DNA from 3 places in the Bradyrhizobium sp. 23AC genome. Region 2 is predicted to be linked to each of the others. Evidence: predicted binding sites of a transcription regulator. Region 2 holds the regulator's gene; each other region holds the start of a gene.
What was found. Region 2 encodes PhoB, which activates phosphate uptake and scavenging genes when phosphate is short. Its sites were predicted from a motif close to TGTCATNNANCTGTCAT; they were not measured.
Positions count from the first base shown of each region.

Region 1: the regulator PhoB is predicted to act here: its motif matches at 4,383-4,399, upstream of ugpB (sn-glycerol-3-phosphate ABC transporter substrate-binding protein UgpB).
Region 3: the regulator PhoB is predicted to act here: its motif matches at 6,560-6,576, upstream of RAD10_RS16020 (acetoacetate decarboxylase).

Region 1 covers NZ_JAVAYN010000001.1:838,886-846,797, forward strand. Annotated here, with positions in the region: gene aroA (3-phosphoshikimate 1-carboxyvinyltransferase) at 1-613, opposite strand, end outside; gene RAD10_RS03905 (TIGR02300 family protein) at 774-1,181, shown strand; tRNA gene RAD10_RS03910 (tRNA-Ala) at 1,273-1,348, shown strand; gene RAD10_RS03915 (GIY-YIG nuclease family protein) at 1,536-1,772, shown strand; gene RAD10_RS03920 (MarR family winged helix-turn-helix transcriptional regulator) at 1,785-2,243, opposite strand; gene RAD10_RS03925 (organic hydroperoxide resistance protein) at 2,399-2,824, shown strand; gene RAD10_RS03930 (CaiB/BaiF CoA transferase family protein) at 3,013-4,233, shown strand; gene ugpB (sn-glycerol-3-phosphate ABC transporter substrate-binding protein UgpB) at 4,452-5,768, shown strand; gene ugpA (sn-glycerol-3-phosphate ABC transporter permease UgpA) at 5,819-6,700, shown strand; gene ugpE (sn-glycerol-3-phosphate ABC transporter permease UgpE) at 6,700-7,548, shown strand; gene RAD10_RS03950 (sn-glycerol-3-phosphate import ATP-binding protein UgpC) at 7,657-7,912, shown strand, end outside.
Region 2 covers NZ_JAVAYN010000001.1:399,129-407,040, forward strand. Annotated here, with positions in the region: gene argF (ornithine carbamoyltransferase) at 4-927, opposite strand; gene RAD10_RS01930 (aspartate aminotransferase family protein) at 927-2,135, opposite strand; gene RAD10_RS01935 (GcrA family cell cycle regulator) at 2,592-3,104, shown strand; gene phoB (phosphate regulon transcriptional regulator PhoB) at 3,184-3,891, opposite strand; gene phoU (phosphate signaling complex protein PhoU) at 3,915-4,631, opposite strand; gene pstB (phosphate ABC transporter ATP-binding protein PstB) at 4,643-5,461, opposite strand; gene pstA (phosphate ABC transporter permease PstA) at 5,458-6,309, opposite strand; gene pstC (phosphate ABC transporter permease subunit PstC) at 6,314-7,303, opposite strand; gene pstS (phosphate ABC transporter substrate-binding protein PstS) at 7,478-7,912, opposite strand, start outside.
Region 3 covers NZ_JAVAYN010000006.1:18,996-26,907, forward strand. Annotated here, with positions in the region: gene RAD10_RS15995 (enoyl-CoA hydratase) at 1-226, shown strand, start outside; gene RAD10_RS16000 (acetyl-CoA C-acyltransferase) at 507-1,703, shown strand; gene RAD10_RS16005 (MFS transporter) at 1,816-3,111, shown strand; gene RAD10_RS16010 (carbohydrate porin) at 3,108-4,472, opposite strand; gene RAD10_RS16015 (transporter) at 4,509-5,525, opposite strand; gene RAD10_RS16020 (acetoacetate decarboxylase) at 5,638-6,417, opposite strand; gene RAD10_RS16025 (patatin-like phospholipase family protein) at 6,617-7,792, shown strand.

The DNA of each region.
Region 1 (7,912 bases), 440 kb from region 2:
TGTGGTCGCGGCTGGCCTCGGTCTCGATGACGGTCGTGATGCCAGGTGCGGCAAGGCCCGCCAGCAGCACCGCAGATTTGATCTGGGCCGAGGCGACCGGGGTCTTGTAGGTGATCGGCAGCGGATCGCGGGCACCCTGGAGTGTCAGGGGCAGGCGGCCGCCCTCACTGCCGGAGATGACCTTGGCGCCCATCTTTTCCAGCGGATCGAGGATCCGGCGCATGGGGCGGCTGCGCAGCGAGGCGTCGCCGTCGAAAACCGCCGAGATCGGGCAGCCGGCGACGGCGCCCATCACCAGCCGACAGCCGGTGCCAGAGTTCCCGAAATCCAGTACGGCCTTGGGCTGGGCGAAGCCCGCGACGCCGACGCCCTGCACCTTCCAGGCAAAATCGCCGGTCCGCTCGACGGTGGCGCCCAGCGCCTGCATCGATTTGGCGGTGTTGAGGACGTCCTCGCCCTCGAGCAGGCCTGAAATCCTGGTCTCGCCGACCGCGAGCGCGCCCAGGATGAGGGCACGGTGGGAGATCGACTTGTCCCCGGGCACCCGTACTTTCCCGGTCAGGGGCCCACTGGCGCGAGCCTGGAGCGGCCTCGTTTGGTCGGAATGGGTCACGATTGTGTCCTTGGATGCGCCCTCAAGGGGGCTGGGCGCAGGTACCACATGGCCAGCGCCCCGTCACGGGCATGTCGTTCTCCCGTAATGCGCTATTGACAGCGGGCCGCCAACTAGCCAAGTGAAACACCGCTTTTCAGACATTCCCAGGATTCCTGCCGTGGCCAAGTCCGAACTCGGAACCAAACGTATTTGCCCAACCACGGGCAAGAAGTTCTATGACCTCAACAAGAATCCGGTGATCTCGCCCTATACCGGCGAAGTCGTGCCGATCGCCCCGGTCGCGCCCGCGCGCATGCCCCGCGGCGCCGAAGCCCGGCACGCAGCGACGGCCGACACCACGCCGGAGCCGGCAGAGGTCGAGGAGGTCTCGCTCGAGGAGGCCGACGCCGAGGAGAACACCGGCAAGGTCAAGGCCGCCGTGCCCGAATCCGAGGACGATATCGAGGTCGATGAGACCCTCGATGACGACGATGACGATGATTCGACCTTCATTGCCGACGAAGAAGAGGGCGATGAGGACGTGACCGACATCATTGGTGATGTCGGAGGTGATGAAGAGACTTGAGATCAGCCCTGATCTGTGAAAAAGGGTGCACCGCGCGAGTCACCAGGACTCGCCGGTGCGGGTGATCCACCAGGATCCCCGCAAGGACTAAGGGGCCATAGCTCAGCTGGGAGAGCGCTTGCATGGCATGCAAGAGGTCGGCGGTTCGATCCCGCCTGGCTCCACCAGCCTTCGCTCGCTTCGCGAGCTTCGGCTAGGCAAGCCTGTGGAAGTCTCTCGTAGCGAAGCGAGCGAAGGCTGCCCCGCCATAGCCCGAAGGGCGTCGGCGGGCTCAAGCTGATATCCACGCTGCATTGAAGCAACACGCTAAACGTGCCTTGAGGCTGCTATCCTACCCTCCGGGGAGGAAGCAGAATGAAATACGTCTATATCCTCGAAAGTCTCGATTCCGAGCGCTTCTATGTCGGCATCACGGATGATTTGCGGGCACGCTTGGCGAAGCACAACGCAGGCGAAGTACCGCACACCTCCAAATTTGGGCCTTGGCGAATTAGGACCTATTTCGCCTTCGACGACGCTGCACGCGCTGTTGCGTTCGAGCGATATCTGAAATCTGGCTCAGGACGCGCTCTCGCAAAGAAGCATTTCTGATCGCCGAACCCCCTACTCCCCGATCACCGCGTTCAGCCGATCCCGCAGCGCGACGATCTCGTCCTTCATCGACACCAGTTCCGACACCGAGCAGTCCGAGGCCGCCAGGATCGACTGTGGCACGCTGCGGGCTTTTTCCTTCAGCGCATGGCCCTGCGCCGTCAGCGCGATCAAGACCTGACGCTCGTCCTCGCTCGAGCGGGTGCGCCTGACGAGATGGGCGGCCTCGAGCCGCTTGAGCAGCGGCGTCAGCGTGCCCGAATCCAGGAACAGCCGCTCGCCGATGTCCTTGACCGGCACGTCGTCGCGCTCCCACAGCACCAGCATGACCAGATATTGCGGATAGGTCAGGCCCAGCCGGTCCAGCAGCGGCTTGTAGACGCGGTTGAAGGCGTGCGCGGCCGAATAGACCGCGAAGCAGATCTGGTTGTCGAGGCGTTGCGGATCGAGGGTCGATAGCTTCCGGGGCATGGAGAATCTCACGGGATTTCCTCCCATTCTGGGGCCGGCGGGCGGCACATTCAATTGCGAACAATTAAATGTGAGCCATGCTATTTTCAATTGCGCACAATCAAATTGTTTGCGATACAGAGCGCACCCCAACCGGAAGACCCGAGGAGACGACAATGTCCGTGAACGTCCTCTACAAGACCAGCGCCAAGGCCACCGGCGGCCGTGATGGCCATGCTGCAACCCTCGACGGCGCGCTCGACGTCAAGCTCACCACGCCGAAGGAGCTCGGCGGCGGCGGCGGCGCCGGCAACAATCCCGAGCAGCTGTTCGCGGCCGGCTATGCCGCCTGTTTCATCGGCGCGATGAAGTTCGTGTCGTCGCAGGGCGGGCCGAAGGTTCCGGCCGATGCCTCCGTCACCTCGACCGTCGGCATCGGCCCGCGCTCCGAGGGCGGCTTCGGTCTCGACATCGATCTCGCCGTCTCGCTGCCGGGCCTCGCCCGCGCGGAAGCCGAGGCGCTGGTCGAGAAGGCGCACCAGGTGTGCCCGTACTCCAATGCCACGCGCGGCAATGTCGACGTTCGCCTGACGGTCGTCTGATCGAAAGTGCGGATTGGCTGGCCCGGGATCCCCCTCGGGCCGGCCGCTTCCGCTGATCTGCCAATCCTGATTTGCCATGCCGCGGCATGCGGCCGGCAGTGCATACGCCCCTACGCAACAGGCCATTGCTGGCTTGTGCGAACCTCGCTAGGCCTGTGACCAAATATCGACACAGGGGAAGCGAAGGCATGAGTTCTGAAGCCGCCAGTTCTGAAGCCGCATTGGGCGCAATGAGCGGATTGCGCGTCATCGATCTCACGCGCGTGCTCGGCGGTCCCTACTGCACCCAGATCCTCGCCGACCACGGCGCCGACGTGATCAAGGTCGAGCCGCCCGCGGGCGACGAGGTGCGTGAATGGGGCCCTCCCTTCCACGAGGAGGACGCGGCCTATTTCGTCGGCATCAACCGCAACAAGCGCTCGATCGGCCTCGACCTCGCCTCCGAGGGTGGCCGCATCGTGCTGCTCAAGATGCTGGAGACCGCCGACGTCCTGATCGAGAATTTCAAGCCGGGCACGCTGGAGAAATGGGGCATCGGCAACGATGTGCTCAGCAAGAAATTCCCGCGCCTCGTGCATTGCCGGATCTGCGGCTTCGGCGCCGACGGGCCGCGCGGCGGCAATCCCGGCTATGACGCCATCATCCAGGCCATGACCGGCATGATCGCCGCGACCGGCTCGCCCGAGAGCGGACCGATGCGGATCGGCGTGCCCCTGGTCGACATCACGACGGGACTTTACGCGGCGATTGGCATCCTGATGGCGCTGTCGGAGCGGCAGCGCTCGGGCAAGGGGCAGTTCCTGGAGACGACGCTGTACGAGACCGGCCTTGCCATCATGCATCCGCACACCGCGAATTATTTCATGCATGGCAAGCCGCCGTCGCTGACCGGCAACGAGCATCCGAACCTCGTGCCCTACGCGATCTTCCCGACCAAGACGGACAACATCTTTATCGGCGTCGGCAATGACGGCACCTTCCGCAAGCTCGCCAAGGAGATCGGCAAGCCCGAGCTCGGCACCGATCCGCGCTTTGCCCGCAACAAGGACCGCATCGCCAACCGCGAGGCGCTGCGCGCCGAGCTTGCTGCCGTGTTCAGCCAGCACGAGGCCGAGCCGCTGTGCAATCGCCTGCTCGCCGCGGGCCTGCCCGCAGGGCCCGTGCAGAAGATCGACCAGGCGTTGACCAACCCGCACACGATCGCGCGCGGCGATATTATCGAGAAGGACTGGTACAAGGGCGTCGCCTCGCCGATCCGGCTCGACCGCAGCAAGCCGAGCCTGCGCCGGCTGCCGCCGAAATTCAGCCAGCACTCCCAGGAGGTGCTGGGCGAGTTCGGCTACTCCAAGGCCGAGATCGACGCGATGGTCGAGAAGGGCACCGTCTGCGGCCCCGAGCGCAAGCGCTAGAGGCGACCACCTCCGTCCAACGAATGATGCCGCAGTGCGGCGCGGGCACGATAGTGCACCGCGAACGGAGGAGGCTGCCCGCTCCGTCTTCGCCTATTTGCCGGCTTCCCTTTTCCAGCGCTTGCCGCTTTCGTTTCGGCCGCTTACACAGTCATGTGAACGTCATATGGCGCTGCTAGCGCAAGCGCTTCTTTTGACGGCCAAGGGAGGTTTACTTGATGGCTCTTCGACACTTTGGGGCGGCTGCCGCATTTGCACTCACGGTTGGCATGACGGCGTCGCCGGCGCTGGCCGTGACGGAAATCCAGTGGTGGCACGCGATGACCGGCGCCAACAACGACGTCATCGTCAAGCTCGCCAACGACTTCAACGCGTCGCAGAGCGACTTCAAGGTCGTTCCGACCTACAAGGGCAATTACGCCGACACCATGAACGCGGGCATCGCGGCGTTTCGTGCCGGCAACGCACCGCACATCATGCAGGTGTTCGAGGTCGGCACCGCCACCATGATGGCTGCGACCGGCGCGGTGAAGCCCGTCTACAAGCTGATGGCCGACGCCGGCGAGAAGTTCGATCCCAAGATCTACCTGCCCGCCATCACCGGCTACTACTCGACCTCGAAGGGCGAGATGCTGTCGTTCCCCTTCAACTCGTCGTCCACCGTCATGTGGGTCAATCTCGACGAGCTGAAGAAGGCCAATGTCGCGATCCCGAAAACCTGGCCCGAGACGTTCGAGGCCGCCAAGAAGCTGAAGGCTGCCGGTCATGACACCTGCGGCTTCTCCGGCTCCTGGGTCACCTGGGTCAATCTCGAGCAACTCTCCGCCTGGCACAACGTCCCGCTCGCCAGCAAGGCCAACGGCCTCGACGGCTTCGACACCAAGCTCGAGTTCAACGGGCCGCTCCAGGTCAAGCATCTCGAAAACCTGGTCGAGCTCCAGAAGACCAAGGTCTACGACTATGCTGGCCGTACCAACACCGGCGAAGGCCGCTTCACCTCGGGCGAATGCCCGATCTACCTGACCTCGTCGGCCTTCTTCGGCAACGTCAAGGCCCAGGCCAAGTTCAACTTCACCGCTGTGCCGATGCCGTATTATCCGGAGGCAAAGGGCGCGCCGCAGAACTCGATCATCGGCGGCGCTTCGCTCTGGGTCATGGGCGGCAAGCCGGCCGACGAATACAAGGGCGTCGCAAAATTCCTGACCTTCCTCTCCGACACCGATCGCCAAGTCTACATCCACAAGGCCTCGGGCTATCTGCCGATCACCAAGGCGGCCTATGAGAAGGCCAAGGCCGAGGGCTTCTACAAGGACCAGCCCTATCTCGAGACCCCGCTGCTCGAGCTGACCAACAAGGAGCCGACCGAGAACTCGCGCGGTCTGCGCCTCGGCAACATGGTTCAGCTCCGTGACGTCTGGTCGGAAGAAATCGAGCAGGCGCTGGCCGGCAAGAAGACCGCCAAGCAGGCGCTGGATGCCGCCGTCGAGCGCGGCAACACCATGCTGCGGCAGTTCGAAAAGACCGCCGTCAAGTGAGGCGATGAGCGGCAGGCCGGTCCCCCGGCCTGCCGCTTTCGGCGGATACCATGCAAAAGCAAGCCATTTTCCAATCCAGGCTATTGCCTTACGCGCTGGTTGCGCCGCAGCTCGCGATCGTCCTGCTATTCTTCTACTGGCCGGCCCTGCAGGCGGTGATCCAGTCCTTCCTGCTCCAGGACGCCTTCGGCCTGTCGACGAGCTTCGTCTGGTTCGACAACTATCTCGACCTGTTCAGGGAGCCCGCCTATTTCGAGGCGATCCTCCGCACTTTCTTCTTCTCGTTCGCCATCGCGGTCTCGTCGTTGTCCTTTGCGCTGCTGCTCGCCGTCATGGCGGACAAGCCACTGCGCGGCTCGATGCTCTACCGCACCCTCTTGATCTGGCCCTATGCGGTGGCGCCGCCGGTCGTCGGCGTGCTCTGGATCTTCATGCTGCATCCCTCGCTGGGCATCATCGCGCGCTACCTGCGCGCGATCGGGATCGACTGGAATCCGCTGCTCGACGGTGACCAGGCGGCAACGCTGATCATCCTCGCCGCCGCCTGGAAGCAGATCTCCTACAATTTCCTGTTCTTCCTCGCCGGCCTGCAGAGCATCCCGCGAAGCGTGCTCGAAGCTGCCGCGATCGACGGTGCCCGTCCGATGCGCCGGTTCTGGACCGTGACCTTCCCGCTGCTGTCGCCGACCATCTTCTTCCTGCTGGTCGTCAACATCGTCTACGCCTTCTTCGACACGTTCGGCATCATCGACACCATGACCCGCGGCGGTCCCGGCAAGTCGACCGAGACGCTGGTCTACAAGGTCTATTCCGACGGCCTGCTCGGCGGCAATCTCGGCAGCTCCGCGGCGCAATCGGTGATCCTGATGGTCATGGTCATCGTGCTGACGGGAATCCAGTTCCGCTTCGTCGAACGCAAGGTGACCTACTGATGGTCGAGGAAGAGGGCTTTCGGCGCTACGTCGCGCACATCATTCTCTGGATCGGAATCGCGATCGTCGCCTTCCCGGTCTACATCGCGTTCATCGCCTCGACCCAGGACAATGCGCTGATCGCGAACGGGCAGATGTCGCTGCTGCCGGGCGGTCATTTCTTCGAGACCTATTATCAAACCATCTTCGTCGGCACGAGCGGCTCGACCCGCGAGCCGGTCGGCAACATGATATTGAACTCGCTGGTGATGGCGCTGCTGATCGCGATCGGCAAGATCGCGATCTCGATCATCTCGGCCTATGCGATCGTGTATTTCCGCTTTCCGTTCCGGATGGCGATCTTCTGGATCATCTTCATCACCCTGATGCTGCCGGTCGAGGTCCGCATCTATCCGACCTACAAGATCGTCGCCGATCTGCACATGCTCGACAGCTATGCGGGCCTGGCGCTGCCGCTGATCGCCTCGGCCACCGCGACGCTGCTGTTCCGCCAGTTCTTCATGACGGTGCCGGACGAACTCCTGGAAGCCTCCCGCATTGACGGCGCGGGTCCCTTGCGCTTCTTCTGGGATACGCTGCTGCCGCTGTCGCGCACCAACATGGCGGCGCTGTTCGTGATCCTGTTCATCCTCGGCTGGAATCAATATCTCTGGCCGCTGCTCATCACCACCCGCGACGACATGCAGACCATCCAGGTCGGCATCCGCAAGATGATCACCACCACCGACGCGCTGACCGAATGGCCGATCGTGATGGCGACCGCCGTGCTGGCCATGCTGCCGCCGGTGTTCGTCGTCGTCGCCATGCAGAAACTGTTCGTGCGCGGCCTGGTCGAGACGGAAAAATGAAGGGGCGAGTGGTGAGTAGCGAATGGCGAATGGATGATTCATTGAGCGCTTCCGCTTGCCCGCCTTCCCAACTCGCCACTCCCGATTCGCTATTCGCTGGAAAAACCCATGGCTAACGTCACCCTGCGCAACGTCCGCAAGACCTATCTCGGCGGCTTCGAGGCCATCAAGGGCGTCAACGTCGATGTCGGCGACGGACAGTTCTGCGTGCTGGTCGGCCCCTCCGGCTGCGGCAAGTCCACCTTGCTGCGCATGGTCGCGGGCCTGGAGACCGTCACCGGCGGCGAGATCGATATCGGCGGACGCGTGGTCAACCAGGTCGAGCCCGCCGATCGCGACATCGCCATGGTGTTCCAGAACTACG
Region 2 (7,912 bases):
CCCTTACTTCACCGCGTCAAAACACCAGGCCAGAATGCCCTTCTGCGCGTGCAGGCGATTTTCGGCCTCGTCGAACACGACCGATTGCGGACCGTCGATCACGTCATCGGTGACCTCCTCGCCGCGATGGGCGGGCAGGCAGTGCATGAACAACGCATCGGGTTTGGCCAGCGACATCAGCTTGCCGTTGACCTGATAGGGCTTGAGCACGTTGTGACGATGCTCGCCTTCCTTGTCGCCCATCGACACCCAGGTGTCGGTGACGACGCAGTCGGCCCCCTTCACGGCGGCCTCCGGATCGGTGCCGAGCATGATCGGCGCGCCGGTCGCCTTGATAAAGTCGCGCATCGCTTTTTTCGGCGCGAGCTCCGGCGGCGTTGCGACATTGAGCTGGAATTTGAAGCGCTCAGCGGCGTGAGCCCAGGACGCCAGCACGTTGTTGTCGTCGCCGGTCCAGGCCACCGTCTTGCCCTCGATCGGGCCGCGATGCTCCTCATAGGTCATGAGGTCGGCCATCACCTGGCAGGGATGCGAGCGCCGCGTCAGGCCGTTGATGACGGGCACGGTGGCGTTGGCCGCAAGCTCCAGCAGCGCATCGTGGTTGAGGATACGGATCATGATGGCATCGACATAGCGCGACAGCACGCGCGCGGTGTCGGCGATGGTCTCGCCGCGGCCGAGCTGCATCTCGGCACCGGTGAGCATGATGGGCTCGCCGCCGAGCTGGCGCATCGCGACGTCGAACGACACGCGTGTCCGGGTCGACGGGCGCTCGAAAATCATCGCCAGCGTCTTGCCTTCGAGCGGCCTGACCGGCTGCTGCGCCTTCTGCTTCGCCTTCATGGCGGAGGACGCCGCGAGCATGGTCTTGAGCTCCGACAGCGGCAGCTCGTTGATATCGAGGAAGTGCTTCGGGGACTTGCTCATCAGCTTGCCGCCCGCTTGGTCTGGCTGGACGAGATTGCGGCGCAGGCGCGCTCGAGCCGCCCGACGCTGTCCTCGATCTCGGCTTCGGTCACGATCAGTGGCGGCAGGAAACGCACGACATTGTCGCCGGCACCCACCGTGAGCAGTTTTTCATTGCGCAGTGCCGCGACGAGATCGCCGGAGGGCACCACGGCCTTGATGCCGATCAGAAGGCCCTCGCCGCGCACTTCGCTGACGACATCGCCATGACGGTCGATCACGGAGGCGAGCTTCTGCTTCAGCAGCAGCGACATCTTCTGCACGTGGTCAAAGAAGCCGGGCTTGAGCATGACGTCGAGCACCGCATTGGCCGCGGAGATCGCCAGCGGATTGCCGCCGAAGGTCGAGCCGTGCGAGCCGGGCCCCATGCCGGCTGCCGCATCCGCGGTCGCCAGCACAGCGCCGATCGGGAAGCCGCCGCCGAGCGCCTTCGCCAGCGACATCACGTCAGGTGTGACGCCGGTGCGCCGATAGGCGAACAGATCGCCGGCCCGGCCCATGCCGGTCTGCACCTCGTCGAAGGCGAGCAGCAGGCCCTTCTCGTCGCAAAGCTGGCGCAACGCCTTGAGGAAGGTCGGCGTTGCCGAGCGCACGCCGCCCTCGCCCTGGATCGGCTCGATCAGGATGCCGGCGGTGTGCGGGCCGATCGCCTTCTTGACGGCCTCGATATCGCCATGCGGCACCTGGTCGAAGCCTTCCATGGGCGGACCGAAGCCTTCGAGATATTTTGCAGAGCCGGTCGCCGCGAGCGTTGCCAGGGTGCGGCCATGAAACGCGCCTTCGAAGGTGATGATGCGATAACGTTCCGGATGGCCCTTGGAGAAGTGATGATGCCGGACCAGCTTGATCACGCCCTCCAGCGCTTCGGCGCCCGAATTGCAGAAGAACACGAAGTCGGCAAAGCTCTCGTTGCAAAGCCGGTTGGCGAGCTTCTCGCCATCCGGGCTCTGGAACAGGTTCGACATGTGCCAGAGCTTCGTCGCCTGCTCCTGCAGCGCCTTGATCAGATGCGGATGGCAATGGCCGAGCGCATTCACAGCCACGCCCGAGGTGAAATCGAGATAGCGATCGCCATTGGTCGCGATCAGCCAGCAGCCTTCGCCGCGCTCGAAGCCGAGGTCGGCTCTGGCGAAAACGGGGAGCAAATGCGGCGCTGCGCTGTTAGTCATGATGTCACTTGAATGTTGAGGACGGTGTGACGCGTGCATTGCGCAACGCACCATCGACCGGCCCGGAAAACGAAACGTGCCGCCTTTTAAGGGCGGCACGCGGGACTATCTTATGCTTGGCAAGACGGGTGTCAATGCCGCCCGGAAAGCCTCGGGAAACGCTGAATCCGTAGTCTTGCGGTGCCGATTTTGCGGGTTTTCACCACGGAACATGTGGAAGCGAGTCGGCGGACTCTTGCGCGGGAGTCACGCCATATTGTAGCGTTTGGATTGTCAGATACGACATCTCGTGCAGCGGTTCTGATCTCAAGAGTCCTCATGTACCGGCGTAAACGTTCGGGCGTCAGTCACGCGTCCGGCGAGCCTTAAGGGATTCTGGCGGCACGGGTTTTTGAAGACTTAGGCAATCGCTGCGAGGCCCCAGGATGGCTGGCGCGTAGCGAGGGAAAGGGTGCAATGACGGTTTTGACCTGGTCCGACGATCGCGTCGAGCAGCTGAAAAAGCTCTGGGAGGCCGGACTTTCGGCCAGCCAGATCGCAGCTGAGCTCGGCAATGTGACCCGCAATGCCGTGATCGGCAAAGTGCACAGGCTCGGTCTGTCCGGCCGCGCCAAGAGCCCTTCATCGGCAGCGCCCCGGCCGCGCAAGGCGCGTCCCGCGCAGCACATGATGCGGGTGACCCGCCCCATCGCGCGCGGCAACACCGCGCTGGCACAGGCCTTCGAGGTCGAGGTGGAGGCTGAACCGGTCACCTACGACAACGTGGTGCCGATGAGCCAGCGGCTGTCGCTGCTCGAGCTGAACGAGGCGACCTGCCACTGGCCGGTCGGCGATCCCTCGAGCCCGGATTTCTTCTTCTGCGGCGGCAAGGCGCTGTCCGGCCTGCCCTACTGCGCCCAGCACTCGCGCGTGGCGTATCAGCCGGCGGCGGATCGCCGTCGCGCGCCGGCGAAGCCGGGTCCGCGCTGAGCACGGGCTCAGGCGACATCGAGACAAAGAAAAGCGCGCTGGCCGGCGCGCTTTTTTGTTGGCTTATCGCGAGCAAACCTTACGTCTGCTCCGCCTTCGCGAAGCGATCGTCGAGCGCGTAGCCGGCGCCGCGGACGGTGCGGATCGGGTCCTGCTCGCGACCGAGATTGAGCAGCTTGCGCAGGCGGCCGATATGGACGTCGACGGTGCGCTCGTCGATGTAGATGTCGCGGCCCCAGACGCTGTCGAGCAGCTGCTCGCGCGAGAACACGCGGCCGGGATGCTCCAGGAAGAACTCCAGCAGACGATATTCGGTCGGGCCGAGATCGATCGGCCGGCCCGAGCGCGCCACGCGGCGCTTGTCGCGGTCGAGCTCGATGTCGCCATAGGCGAGCACTGTCGCGAGCCGCTCAGGACTGGCGCGGCGCAGCAGGCCCTTCACGCGCGCCAAAAGCTCCGGCACCGAGAACGGCTTGACGATGTAGTCGTCGGCGCCGGTCGCAAGTCCCCGCACCCGCTCGCTCTCCTCGCCGCGCGCGGTGAGCATGATGATCGGGAGCTGCTTGGTGTCGGGCCGCGTGCGCAGGCGACGGCACAGCTCGATGCCCGACAGGCCCGGCAGCATCCAGTCGAGCACGATCAGGTCCGGGATGTGCTCCTTGAGGCGGGTGTCGGCGTCGTCGCCGCGCATGACCGTCTCGACGTCATAGCCGTCGCCTTCGAGGTTGTAGCGAAGCAGCTCGGTGAGAGCTTCCTCGTCCTCAACCACCATAATGCGTGCGCCCATCGGGTCGTCGCTCCTTCAAGTCTTCAGGTATTCGGGACCGTCGTGGCGAAGGTTGTCATGTCGCCCTTCGGCCGCTTGTCGGTGATCGCCTGGCCCTCGATCATGTAGAACACGGTCTCGGCGATGTTGGTGGCGTGGTCGCCGATCCGCTCGATGTTCTTGGCGCAGAACATCAGATGGATGCAGAACGAGATGTTACGCGGATCCTCCATCATGTAGGTGAGGAGCTCGCGGAACAGCGAGGTGCAGATCGCGTCGACTTCCTCGTCGCCCTTCCACACCGCCATCGCCGCCGGCAGATCATGCGCGGCATAGGCGTCCAGCACCGACTTGACCTGCTGCTGCACGAGGTCGGTCATGTGCTCCAGGCCGCGGAACAGTTTCAGCGGATGGAAGTCGGTCTCCAGCGCGGCGACGCGCTTGCCCATGTTCTTGGCGAGGTCGCCGATGCGCTCGAGGTCGGTCGCAACGCGCATGGCGCCGACGATCTCGCGCAGATCCACCGCCATCGGCTGGCGGCGGGCGATGGTGAGCACCGCGCGTTCCTCGATGCGCTTCTGCAGCGCGTCGAGCTCGGCGTCGATGGTGACGACGCGCTGGCCGAGCGCGACGTCGCGGCGGATCAGCGCGTCGACGGAATCGACGATCATGCGCTCGGCGATGCCGCCCATCTCGGCGACCAGGCGGGTGAGCTCCTGGAGGTCGGTGTCGAAAGCTTTTGCGGTATGTTCAGTACCCATGTCGCGTCTCCTCAGCCGAACCGGCCGGTGATGTAATCCTGCGTGCGCCGGTCGCTCGGCGACGTGAAGATCTTGCTGGTGTCGTCGAACTCGATCAGCTCGCCGAGATACATGAAGGCGGTCTTGTCGGAGACGCGCGCGGCCTGCTGCATGTTGTGGGTGACGATCGCGATCGTGTAGTTCTCGGACAGTTCCTGGATCAGCTCCTCGACCTTGGCGGTCGAGATCGGATCGAGCGCCGAGCAGGGCTCGTCGAACAAGATCACTTCAGGCCGCACCGCGACGGTGCGGGCGATGCACAGGCGCTGCTGCTGGCCGCCGGAGAGCGACAGGCCGGAGGCGTTGAGCTTGTCCTTGACCTCGTTCCAGAGCGCGCCGCCGCGCAGCGCCTTCTCGACGCGGTCGTCCATCTCGGACTTCGAGATCTTCTCGTAGAGGCGGATGCCGAAGGCAATGTTCTCGTAGATCGTCATCGGGAACGGCGTCGGCTTCTGGAACACCATGCCGACCCGGGCGCGCAGCAGATTGAGGTCGAGCCTGGGGTCGAGAATGTTGGTCTGGTCCAGCATGAGCTGACCGGTGGCGCGCTGGCCCGGATAGAGGTCGTACATCCGGTTGAAGATGCGCAGCAGGGTCGACTTGCCGCAGCCCGACGGGCCGATGAACGCCGTGACGCGGTTGGCGCCCAGCGTCAGGTTGATGTTCTTCAGCGCATGGTGCTCGCCGTAATAGAAATTGAGATTGCGCACCGTCACCTTGGCCGGGGCTTCCGGCAGCGGCTGCGAGGCCAGATGAGCGTTGGAACTCATGGATACGGACAGGTCGGTCATTTTGCAGTCCTCTCGGCGCCGAGGATGCGCGCGCCAATGTTCAGGGCAAGCACGGTGAGCGTGATCAGCAGCGCGCCGCTCCAGGCGAGCTGCTTCCAATAGGCGTAGGGGCTCTGGACGAAGTTGTTGATGGTGACGGGCAGGTTGGCCATCGTCTTGTTCAGGCCGAGGCTGAAGAACTGGTTCGACAGCGCGGTGAAGAGCAGCGGCGCGGTCTCGCCGGCGACGCGGGCGGTGGCGAGCAGCACGCCGGTGATGAGGCCCGACCGGGCCGCACGATAGGCGATGCGCTTGATCACCAGCGAGCGCGGCAGGCCGAGCGCCGAGGCCGCCTCGCGCAGCGGATTCGGCACCAGCAGCAGCATGTCCTCGGTGGTGCGCAGCACGACCGGGATCACGATGACGGCGAGCGCCAGGCTGCCTGCGATCGCGGAGAAGCCACGCATCGGCACCACCACCGCGCCATAGATGAACAGGCCGATGATGATCGAGGGCGCCGAGAGCAGGATGTCGTTGATGAAGCGGATCACCGAGGTCAGCCGGTCGTTGCGGCCGTATTCGGCAAGGTAGGTACCGGCGAACAGGCCGAGCGGCGCGCCGATGCCGACGCCGATCAACGTCATGATGATCGAACCGACGATCGCGTTGCGCAGGCCGCCTTCGGTCGAACCCGGCGGCGGCGTATCCGCGACGAAGATCTCGAGATTGAGGCCGGCCAGGCCGTTGAAGAGCAGCGTGATCAGGATCAGCGCGAGCCAGGTGACGCCGAAGGCGGCCGCGGCGAAGCAGAGCCCGCGGATGACGATGTCCTTGCGGCGACGACGCGAATAGATCGGATTGAGCGCCATGACGTTACTTCCCCGCCTTCTTGTCCAGCCGCATCAGCATCAGCCGCGCTGCGGCCAGCACGAAGAACGTCAGCACGAACAGCAAGAGGCCGAGCAGGATCAGGCCGGACTGGTGCAGGCCGTCGCTCTCGGCGAATTCGGATGCGATCGCCGCCGAGATCGTGGTGCCCGGCGCGAAGATCGATGAGGAGATGCGGAACGAATTGCCGATGATGAAGGTCACCGCCATGGTCTCGCCGAGCGCGCGGCCCAGCGCCAGCATGACGCCGCCGATGATGCCGACGCGGGTGTAGGGGATCACCACGCTGCGGACGACTTCCCAGGTGGTGCAGCCGACGCCGTAGGCGGCCTCCTTGAGCACCGGCGGCACCGTCTTGAACACGTCGACCGAGATCGAGGTGATGAAGGGCAGCACCATGATGGCGAGGATCAGCGCGGCGTTGAACGTGCTGAGATAGGACGGCGGACCTGCGAAGATCGCGCCCAGCACCGGCACGCCGTCGAAGATCCTGATCATGAAGGGCTGGTAGGTGTTGGCCAGGAACGGGCCCAGCACGAAGAAGCCCCACATGCCGTAGATGATCGAGGGAATGCCGGCGAGCAGCTCGATCGCCATGCCGATCGGGCGGCGCAGCCATTGCGGGCAGAGCTCGGTGAGGAAGATCGCAATGCCGAGACCGACGGGAATGGCGATCAGCATTGCGATGAAGGAGGTGACGAGCGTGCCGTACATCGGCCCGAGCGCGCCGAGCACGGGCGGATCGGCCGACGGCGCCCAGCGCTGCGTCCACAGGAAGGAGAAGCCGTATTCCTTCATCGCCGGGAACGCGCCGACGATCAGCGAGACGATGATGCCGCCGAGAATGAGGAGCACCGAGATCGCGGACAGCCGCGTGATCCAGTAGAAGGTGACGTCGCCGAGCTTGAACGCGCTCAAGGCCTTGGCGCGGTCATACGGTCCGGCGTCGTCGATTACATCGCTCTGAACGGCCATATCTGCCACGCCGATCCCCTGTGCCCGATAATATACGCTTGTTGTCAGTCTTTTTGTCGGTCTCGCGCTCCGGACGCGGCGCGCGCCGATCCGGAGCGGTAGTCTGCGGGTCCCGACCCTCCGCGGAGCAGCACTTGCGTGCTGCGCCGCATCCGGGACACGAGAGGAGAGCGCTTAGCTCTTGATCTCGGCAGCCCAGGTCTTCTCGATCAGGGTCACGACGCCTTCGGGCATCGGGATGTAGTCGAGCTCTTCAGCCGCCTTGCCGCCGCTCTTGAAGGCCCAGCGGAAGAACTTGATGGCTTCCTGCGAGGCCGCCTTGTCGGTGGCATCCTTGTGCATGAGGATGAAGGTCGCCGCCGTGATCGGCCAGGACTTCTCGCCGGGCTGGTCGGTCAGGATGACGTAGTAGCCGGGCGCCTTGGCCCAGTCGGCGTTGGAGGCGGCCGCCTGGAAGGCTTCGACGGTCGGCTGCACCGGCTTGCCGGCCTTGTTGACGAGACCGGTGTAGGTCAGCTTGTTCTGCTTGGCATAGGCGTACTCGACGTAACCGATCGAGTTCTTGGTCTGGCTGATGTTGCCCGACACGCCTTCGTTGCCCTTGGCGCC
Region 3 (7,912 bases), on a different contig from region 2:
CAAGGTCGCGGCGGAGGGCGAACTGGACGCGGCCGTCGAGCACACCGTGAAGGCGCTGCTCGAATGCGGCCCGGAGGCGCTGCGCTCGCAGAAGGCGCTGCTGCGGCAATGGGAGGAACTGCCGCTGACGGAGTCGGTGAATCTGAGCGTCAAGGTGTTCGGCGAGTCGTTCCTGACGGACGAGCCGACCCGGCTGATGCAGGCGTTTGTGAACAGGAAGCGATAGGCGCGAGGAACGAAGGCGCTTCCTCAAAGACGATGTCATGCTCCGCGAAGGCGGGGCATCCAGTACGCCGCAGCCTCTCGGTTCTAGCCTCACGGCCTCTGGAATACTGGATCGCCCGCTTTCGCGGGCGATGACAGTGTGCCGTAGGTAAGCCTCCCTCGCTCGAACGACCAAATCTCATCCCACCCACGACAATTTCTCATCCCTTGCGCGGTTGCATTTTTTGCACCGCATCATATGATGATCATAATCTTACACATCACCGCCAGGGAGCCCCATCATGGCCGAAGCCGCCGATCCCGTCGTCATCGTCTCCGCCGCCCGCACCCCGCTCGGCCGCTTCATGGGCGAGCTCTCGCCGCTCCCCGCGCACAAGCTCGGGTCACACGTGATCGGCGCGGCGCTGCAGCGCGCAAGACTTGCACCCGAGAAAGTCGACGAGGTCTTCATGGGCTGCGTGCTGCCGGCCGGACAGGGCCAGGCGCCCGCGCGTCAGGCGGCGCGCGCGGCCGGACTGCCCGACGCAACCGGCGCGACCACGGTCAACAAGGTCTGCGGCTCCGGCATGAAGGCGACCATGCTGGCGCACGACATCATCCGCGCCGGCTCGGCCGACATCGTCGTCTCCGGCGGCATGGAGAGCATGAGCAACGCGCCCTATCTGCTCGCCAAGGCGCGCGGCGGCTATCGCGTCGGCCACGACCGTATCATCGACCACATGATGATGGACGGCCTGGAGGATGCCTACGAGACCGGCCGCTCCATGGGCGATTTCGGCGAAGCGACCGCCGAGGCCTATCAGTTCACCCGCAAGGACCAGGACGCCTATGCGATGGAGACGCTCAGCCGCGCCCGCAAGGCTGTCGAGGGCGGCGCGTTCAAGGCCGAGATTGCGCCGATCACGCTCGCGGAAAAGGCCGGTCCCCGCATCGTCGCCAATGACGAGCATCCACTCAAAGTCGATCCGGCAAAGATCCCGGGCCTGAAACCGGCGTTCCGTGCCAACGGCACCATCACGCCGGCCGCCTCCTCCGCCAATGCCGACGGCGCCGCCGCGCTGGTGCTGGCGAAGCGGTCGCTCGCCGATCGGACTGGCCTGCCCATTCTCGCGGAGATCAAGGGCCACGCCACCCACAGCCAGGAACCGCAATGGTTTACCACGGCGCCGATCCCGGCGATCCGCAAGCTGCTCGACAAGGTCGGCTGGGCTGCCTCCGACGTCGATCTGTTCGAGATCAACGAGGCCTTCGCCGTGGTCGCAATGGCGGCGCAGCGCGACCTCGGCATTCCCCGCGACAAGCTGAACGTCAACGGCGGCGCCTGCGCACTCGGCCATCCCATCGGCGCGACCGGCGCGCGGCTGATCGTGACGCTGCTGCACGCGCTCGAGGCGAACAACCTCAAGCGCGGCATTGCCGCGCTTTGTATCGGCGGCGGCGAAGCCACGGCGATCGCGGTGGAGCGGCTGGCACGCTGAGCGCGGGTGTCCGAAATAGAGGGAAGTCTGTCATTTCAGACTTCCCTTCCCCGTGCCAGACTGGAACCATGACGCGAGTCCCACCGGGCTCGCCAACCCACATTGAGGCCCAATGATCTCGAACCGGCTCGCGGCAGCATTGTCCCGCCGCAACATTCATTACGGCTGGGTGATGGTCGGCGTGACCTTCCTTGCCGCGCTGATCAGCGCCGGCACGGTCGGTGCGCCCGGCGTGTTCATCGTTCCGCTTCAGAAGGAGTTCGGCTGGAGCACGGCGGAGATCTCCTCCGCGCTGTCGATCCGGTTCATCCTGTTCGGACTGATGGCGCCATTCGCGGCCGCCCTGCTCAACCGCTACGGCCTGCGCAACGTCACGCTGGCGGCCCAGCTGATCGTCGTCTCGGCGCTCGTAGCATCGCTCGGCATGACCGAGGTCTGGCAGCTCGTTGCGCTGTGGGGCGTGGTGATCGGCATCGGCACCGGCATGACCGCGCTGGTGCTCGGCGCAACCATTGCCACGCGCTGGTTCGCGGCGCGGCGCGGCCTCGTCGTCGGCATCATGACCGCAAGCGTCGCTACCGGTCAGCTCGTGTTCCTGCCGTTGCTCGCAAGCCTCACCGAACGCTATGGCTGGCGGCTGGCGCTCGGCTTTGTCTGCATCATGCTCGGCGTCTCCGCGGTGGCCGTCCTGCTTGCGATGCGCGACCGTCCGAGCGATCTCGGCCTGCGCCCGTACGGCGATGGGGGCACCGAGCCCCTGCCGGCCCCGCCCGTGAGCCACGGCTCGATCACGGGCGTGGCGCTCGGCACGCTGCGCGATGCCTCGAAGTCGACCGCATTCTGGATCCTGTTTGCGACCTTCTTCGTCTGCGGCGCTTCCACCAACGGCCTCGTCCAGGTTCACCTGATCCCGATGTGCCTCGATTTCGGCATCCCGCAGGTGCAGGCCGCGAGCCTGCTCGCAGCCATGGGCATCTTCGACTTCTTCGGCACCATCATGTCGGGCTGGCTGTCGGACCGCTACGACAACCGCTATCTCCTGTTCTGGTATTACGGGTTGCGCGGGCTCTCGCTGATCTTCCTGCCGTTCAGCGATTTCTCGTTCTACGGCCTGTCGATCTTCGCGATGTTCTACGGGCTCGACTGGATCGCAACCGTGCCGCCCACCGTGCGCCTCACCGCGCAGAAATTCGGGCCCGAGCGCGCCAACCTGGTGTTCGGCTGGATCTTTGCCGGCCACCAGCTTGGCGCCGGTACCGCCGCCTTCGGTGCCGGCCTGTCGCGGACCGTCTATGAGAGTTACCTGCCTGCGTTCTTCATCGCCGGCGCGCTCTGCGTGTTCGCCTCGTTGATCGTGCTGGCGCTCTCGCGGCAACCGAAGCTGCAGCCGGCGGCGGCCTCGGCCTAGTATCTAATCGTGGTGGTGACGCCGAACACTGCGGCGTCACCGATCCGCGAAACACCGCTCGGATCGTTCGGATTCGGGACGCCGCCGGAGGGACGGAACACATATTGAAAGTAAGGCGCGATCAGCCAGCCCGGCTTGATGTGCGCCTCGTAGATCATCTCGATCAGCGTCTCGTTGCTGCGCACCGGACTGCGGATGCCGGTGAAGGCCTGCGTGTCGACGTCGAGATTGCGCGCGGTATTCGAGATCCGCATGTAGGCCATGGCGACGCCGAAGCGGTCGAGCGGACGGCCCGGCGTGAAGCCGACGAAGCCGATGCCGCCGTCCATATAGAGGTCGATCAGATTGCGATCCGGCGGGCTGTAGGCGATGCGGCCGAACGCGGTGATGCCGGGGAGCGAGGCCGACGTGCTGGTCTCGGTGACCTCAGGCGGGCGATACAGCACCTGCTCGATCACGGCGAAGATGCCGTAATTGCCTTTGAGTCTTGCGGGAATGCCGCTGCCGCCGGGATCGGCGATCGACATCCCCTCCGCCGTCAAGCGCTGGCTGTCGAACGAGCCGTAATGCTTCCACGCACCCGGCGTGAAATTGCCGGCGAGCGGGCGGCCGCCGATATCGATGTCGTAGTTGAAGCGGACCTGCCCGATCACCCATGGCGGATCGTTGATGCGGAATGCCAGGCCATGATGGTCGCGCAGCTGCGGATCGACATCGCCCGGCCCGGACGGATCGCCATTGAACACCGCACCATACGCGATAATCTTGTCGGTCAGTGCCGCCTTGATGCGAATGCCCGGCACCGCGATCGGTGGCGCCGGGCCGCCCGCCGGAAGATTGCTGGCCTTGATCGCGGGCCAGCCGAAGGTGCCGTTGATGAAGAGGTCGTCGGTCTGGCTGTCGAAGAACTCGACATCGGCGGCCTGCTGGCCGGCCCGGATGTTCAGGCGGTCATTGAAAAAGCTCTGCTCGAAATAGGCATTGTAAAGCCGCTGGTCCGGCAGCGCCTCGATCTCGCTGATGGTGGCGAGGTTCATCACGTAGTTGCGGGAGAGGCCCTGGCCGTAGATGATGAAGGCATTGGCGTAAAAGCGGCCGCCGGTCCAGCCGACCAGCTTGTCGAGGTCGGCGTCGACCGACAGATCAAGCCGGCCGAAATGGACGGCACCGCGCTTCACGCCGCCGGCGGCGTTGGCGATATTGTCTGCGATATAGGTGGCACCGAAATTCAGGCCCTTGCCGGCAAGGCCGTCATGCCACGCGTTGAACCATTTGGGAAACAGCCATGCGGCCGCGCTCTCGTCCTTGGCGCCGGCGAGCGCGCTCGTCGCCGTGCAGGCCACGGCAAGCGCGGCCGCCACGGATATTTGGGTCCCCCAACTCACGATCGACACACGCTACTTGAAGATACCGGTGCGCCGCATGAACAGATAGGCCGCGGCAACCGAGGAGGCCATCAGTACCGCGGCCCAGAGGAATCCGCTCTCGACCTCGGTCAGCGGCAGGCCCTTGGTGTTCATGCCGAAGATGCCGGTGATCAGCGTCGGCGGCAGCAACAGCGAGGTCACGATGGAGAGGGTGTGGAGATGGCGGTTGCTCTCCTCCTCGTTCTTGAAGCGCAGCTCCTCCTCGAGCAGGCGACTGCGCTCGCGCAGCTCGACGATGTCGTGATCGAGGCCATCGAGCCGCTGCGCGAGCTTGCCGGCCTGGATCCGCAACGCCGGCGACAAATGATCGGTGTTCTTCTGATCGAGACGGTGAAACAGCGTGCGCAATCCGGTCAGCTGCCGATGCAGCCGCACGCAGGTGCGGCGGAGCCGGCCGAGGTTGCGGCGCATCTGCGGCTTGGCGTCATCGGCCAGGATGCGCTCCTCGATATCGTCGATCTCCTGGCCGAGCTTGTCGGCCATCCGGTCAAGCGTGTCGGCGACCTCGTCGACGATCTTTTCGAGCAGATGGGCGACGTTGTCGACGCGGTAGCCGCCTTCGAGCACCCGCCGCGTGGCGTCCGCCGAGCACAGCGCCTGATGGCGGCCGGAGACCAGCAGCCGCTCGGTCATGGCGAAGCGCAGGAACGCGGTCTCCTCCGTCGCGCTGTCGATCTCGCGCACGAGGTCGGAAAACACGCCATAGACGCAGTGATCGATGACGTGAAGCTGCTGGAAGGTGTCGCTCGACAGCAGCAGCTCGCGCGCGAGCGGCGGCAGCTGCGACGCCGCGATCCAGGGCCGCGCCCGCGCGTCAGTCAGGTTGAAATGCAGCCACAGCCGGCCGTCATGGCTGAACTCGATCGGCTGCTCGACCGGCAGCGCCTCGGCACTGCCGTCGCCGTGCAGGCGGAAGGCCCAGACCAGGCCGGGAATGGCGGGTTCGCCGTCCGATAGTGCGCTGACAAGCTTTGCCGGCTCAGCCATGGCCAACCCCAACCGCCAACAACTGCCCCATTCCGGAAGATGGCTGACGGCATCTTCCGGACCCCCACGCGGGTACTCAATTACGCCAGTGTTACAGTTTGATGATGCCGCCCTATTCCGCCGCGAGCCCGGTCGCGGCCGCCTCGGCTTGCCTGATGTAGTCGTGCACGACGCGGCCGAACGGCAGCGTCAGATCGGCGATGTAATGATGCGCCCCGAGGCAGCGGCGGACCGGAAAATCCGCAACTGGCGCGTTGACATGCGGCACCAGATGCAGCCGGCCCGGCCCCATCCAGGAGCCCTTCGGCACGATATCGACGAGGTTGATCGCGACCAGCTGGCAGACTTCGAGACGGCCGTCGACGCCCGGGATCATCTTCAGATTGATCTGCGTCTTCGACAGCGTGGCGCGGGTGAGATCGCCGTTGCCGGCCATGCTCTCGTGCTTGTAGCCCATGGTGCCCATGGCGACGAGCTGGCCGGCATATTCCAGCGTGCCCGTCAGCGTGTCCTTGACGATCTCGAGCTTGGGGTGGGCGTATTTCTTGGGAAAGCCCCAGATCTCGCGGCCGGCGGCGATCGGCGGATCGTCGTCGAGATACATCTGCGAGACGAAGTTGACGTCCTCGCCGTTGAGACGCGCGGGGATGACGAGGCCGGATTCGGTGTAGCTGCCGAAGCCGGAAGAATCCGGCATCCTGATCCATTCGTAATGCACGATCGGCTGGTCGATCGGCTGCAATGGCTCAGGCAGGCCGGCGCGGATCAGCACCGGGTCGGTCTCGTAGGTGATGACGAGGAATTCGCGGTTGACGAACCGATACGGCCCGGCCGGATAGCTCGGCCCCGCCGCGGGCATGGACGGAAGTCTCAGCACGTCTTCGCTTCGCATCGCTGGTCTCCTGTGAATCCTGATCGGCGGCAATTGCTAGCGATCCTCATTGACTGCGATGTGAAGCTTTTCCGTCAGGCGCACGACCCCTGCCATTGCAGCGTGGTCGATCTGCGTTGCCGGCGATGCATTGGTGCCGCCTTGTCATCACGCCGTCACCGCGGGACGCAATCGTCTGGCGCAAGCAGGAGGCATCGCCATGGACGCCCGCACGTCGCAACCGACCTATCAGACACATCAGGCGCCCTCGCGGGGCTGGCGGCCCGAGCGCTGCGATCGCGTCGCGCTGGTGCTGCAGGGCGGCGGCGCGCTCGGCGCCTACCAGGCCGGCGTCTACCAGGCGCTGCACGAGGCCGGCATCGAGCCCGACTGGGTCTGCGGTGTCTCGATCGGCGCGATCAACTCTGCCATCATCGCCGGCAACAGGCCGGAGAAGCGGCTGGAGGCGCTGCGCATCTTCTGGGAGCGCATCACCAACCGCAAGATCTGGCACTACACGCCCGACGGCGACATCTTCCGCCAGTGGCGCAATCTCACCAGCGCCTGGATGACCTCGGCGATGGGACAGCCGGGCTTCTTCACCCCGCACCAAATGAACCCCTGGTTCAGCCCGGTCGGCGCGCGCACCGCGACCAGCTATTACGACACGATGCCGTTGAAGGAGAGCCTGCTCGAGCTGGTCGACTTCGATCTCATCAACGAGAAAAAGGTCCGTTTCGCGGTCGGCGCGGTCAACGTGCTCTCGGGCAATTTCATCTATTTCGACAATTCCCATGACGAGATCGAGCCGGAGCACATCATGGCCTCCGGCGCCCTGCCCCCGGCGCTGCCGATGGTGCGGATCGGCACCGATCATTTCTGGGACGGCGGCATCGTCTCCAACACGCCGCTGCAGCACCTGCTCGACCAGGAGGATGCGCTCAACTCGCTGGTGTTCCAGGTCGACCTGTTCAGCGCGCGCGGCGTGCTGCCGCGCTCGATCCAGGACGTGATGGCCCGCCACAAGGACATCATGTATTCCTCGCGCACGCGCCACAACACCGACGTCTATCGCCGCACCCACAATCTGAAGGTCCTGCTCCACAAGGCGCTGGCGAAGTTGCCGGACGAGCAGCTGTCCGACGAGGAGCGCAAGCTCAAGGCGAGCCTGTGCCACATGCCGGAGATCGCGATCCTGCATCTGATCTACCAGCAGAAGGCCTATGAGGGCGACGCCAAGGACCACGAATTCTCGGGCACCTCGATGCGCGAGCACTGGACCAGCGGCTATGAGGACACCAAGCGCACCCTGAAGCGCCGCGACTGGATCAAGATGCCGGAGGAAGGCATGGGACTCGTGGTGCACGACGTGCACCGGGAGACGGAGAGCGCGTAGGAGCGCTCATAGGATGGGTAGAGCGAAGCGAAACCCATCAACGCTTCTTCGACGTCGAACCATGATGGGTTTCGCAAGGGCTCTACCCATCCTACGACCTAGCAGACACGGCCTCGCATT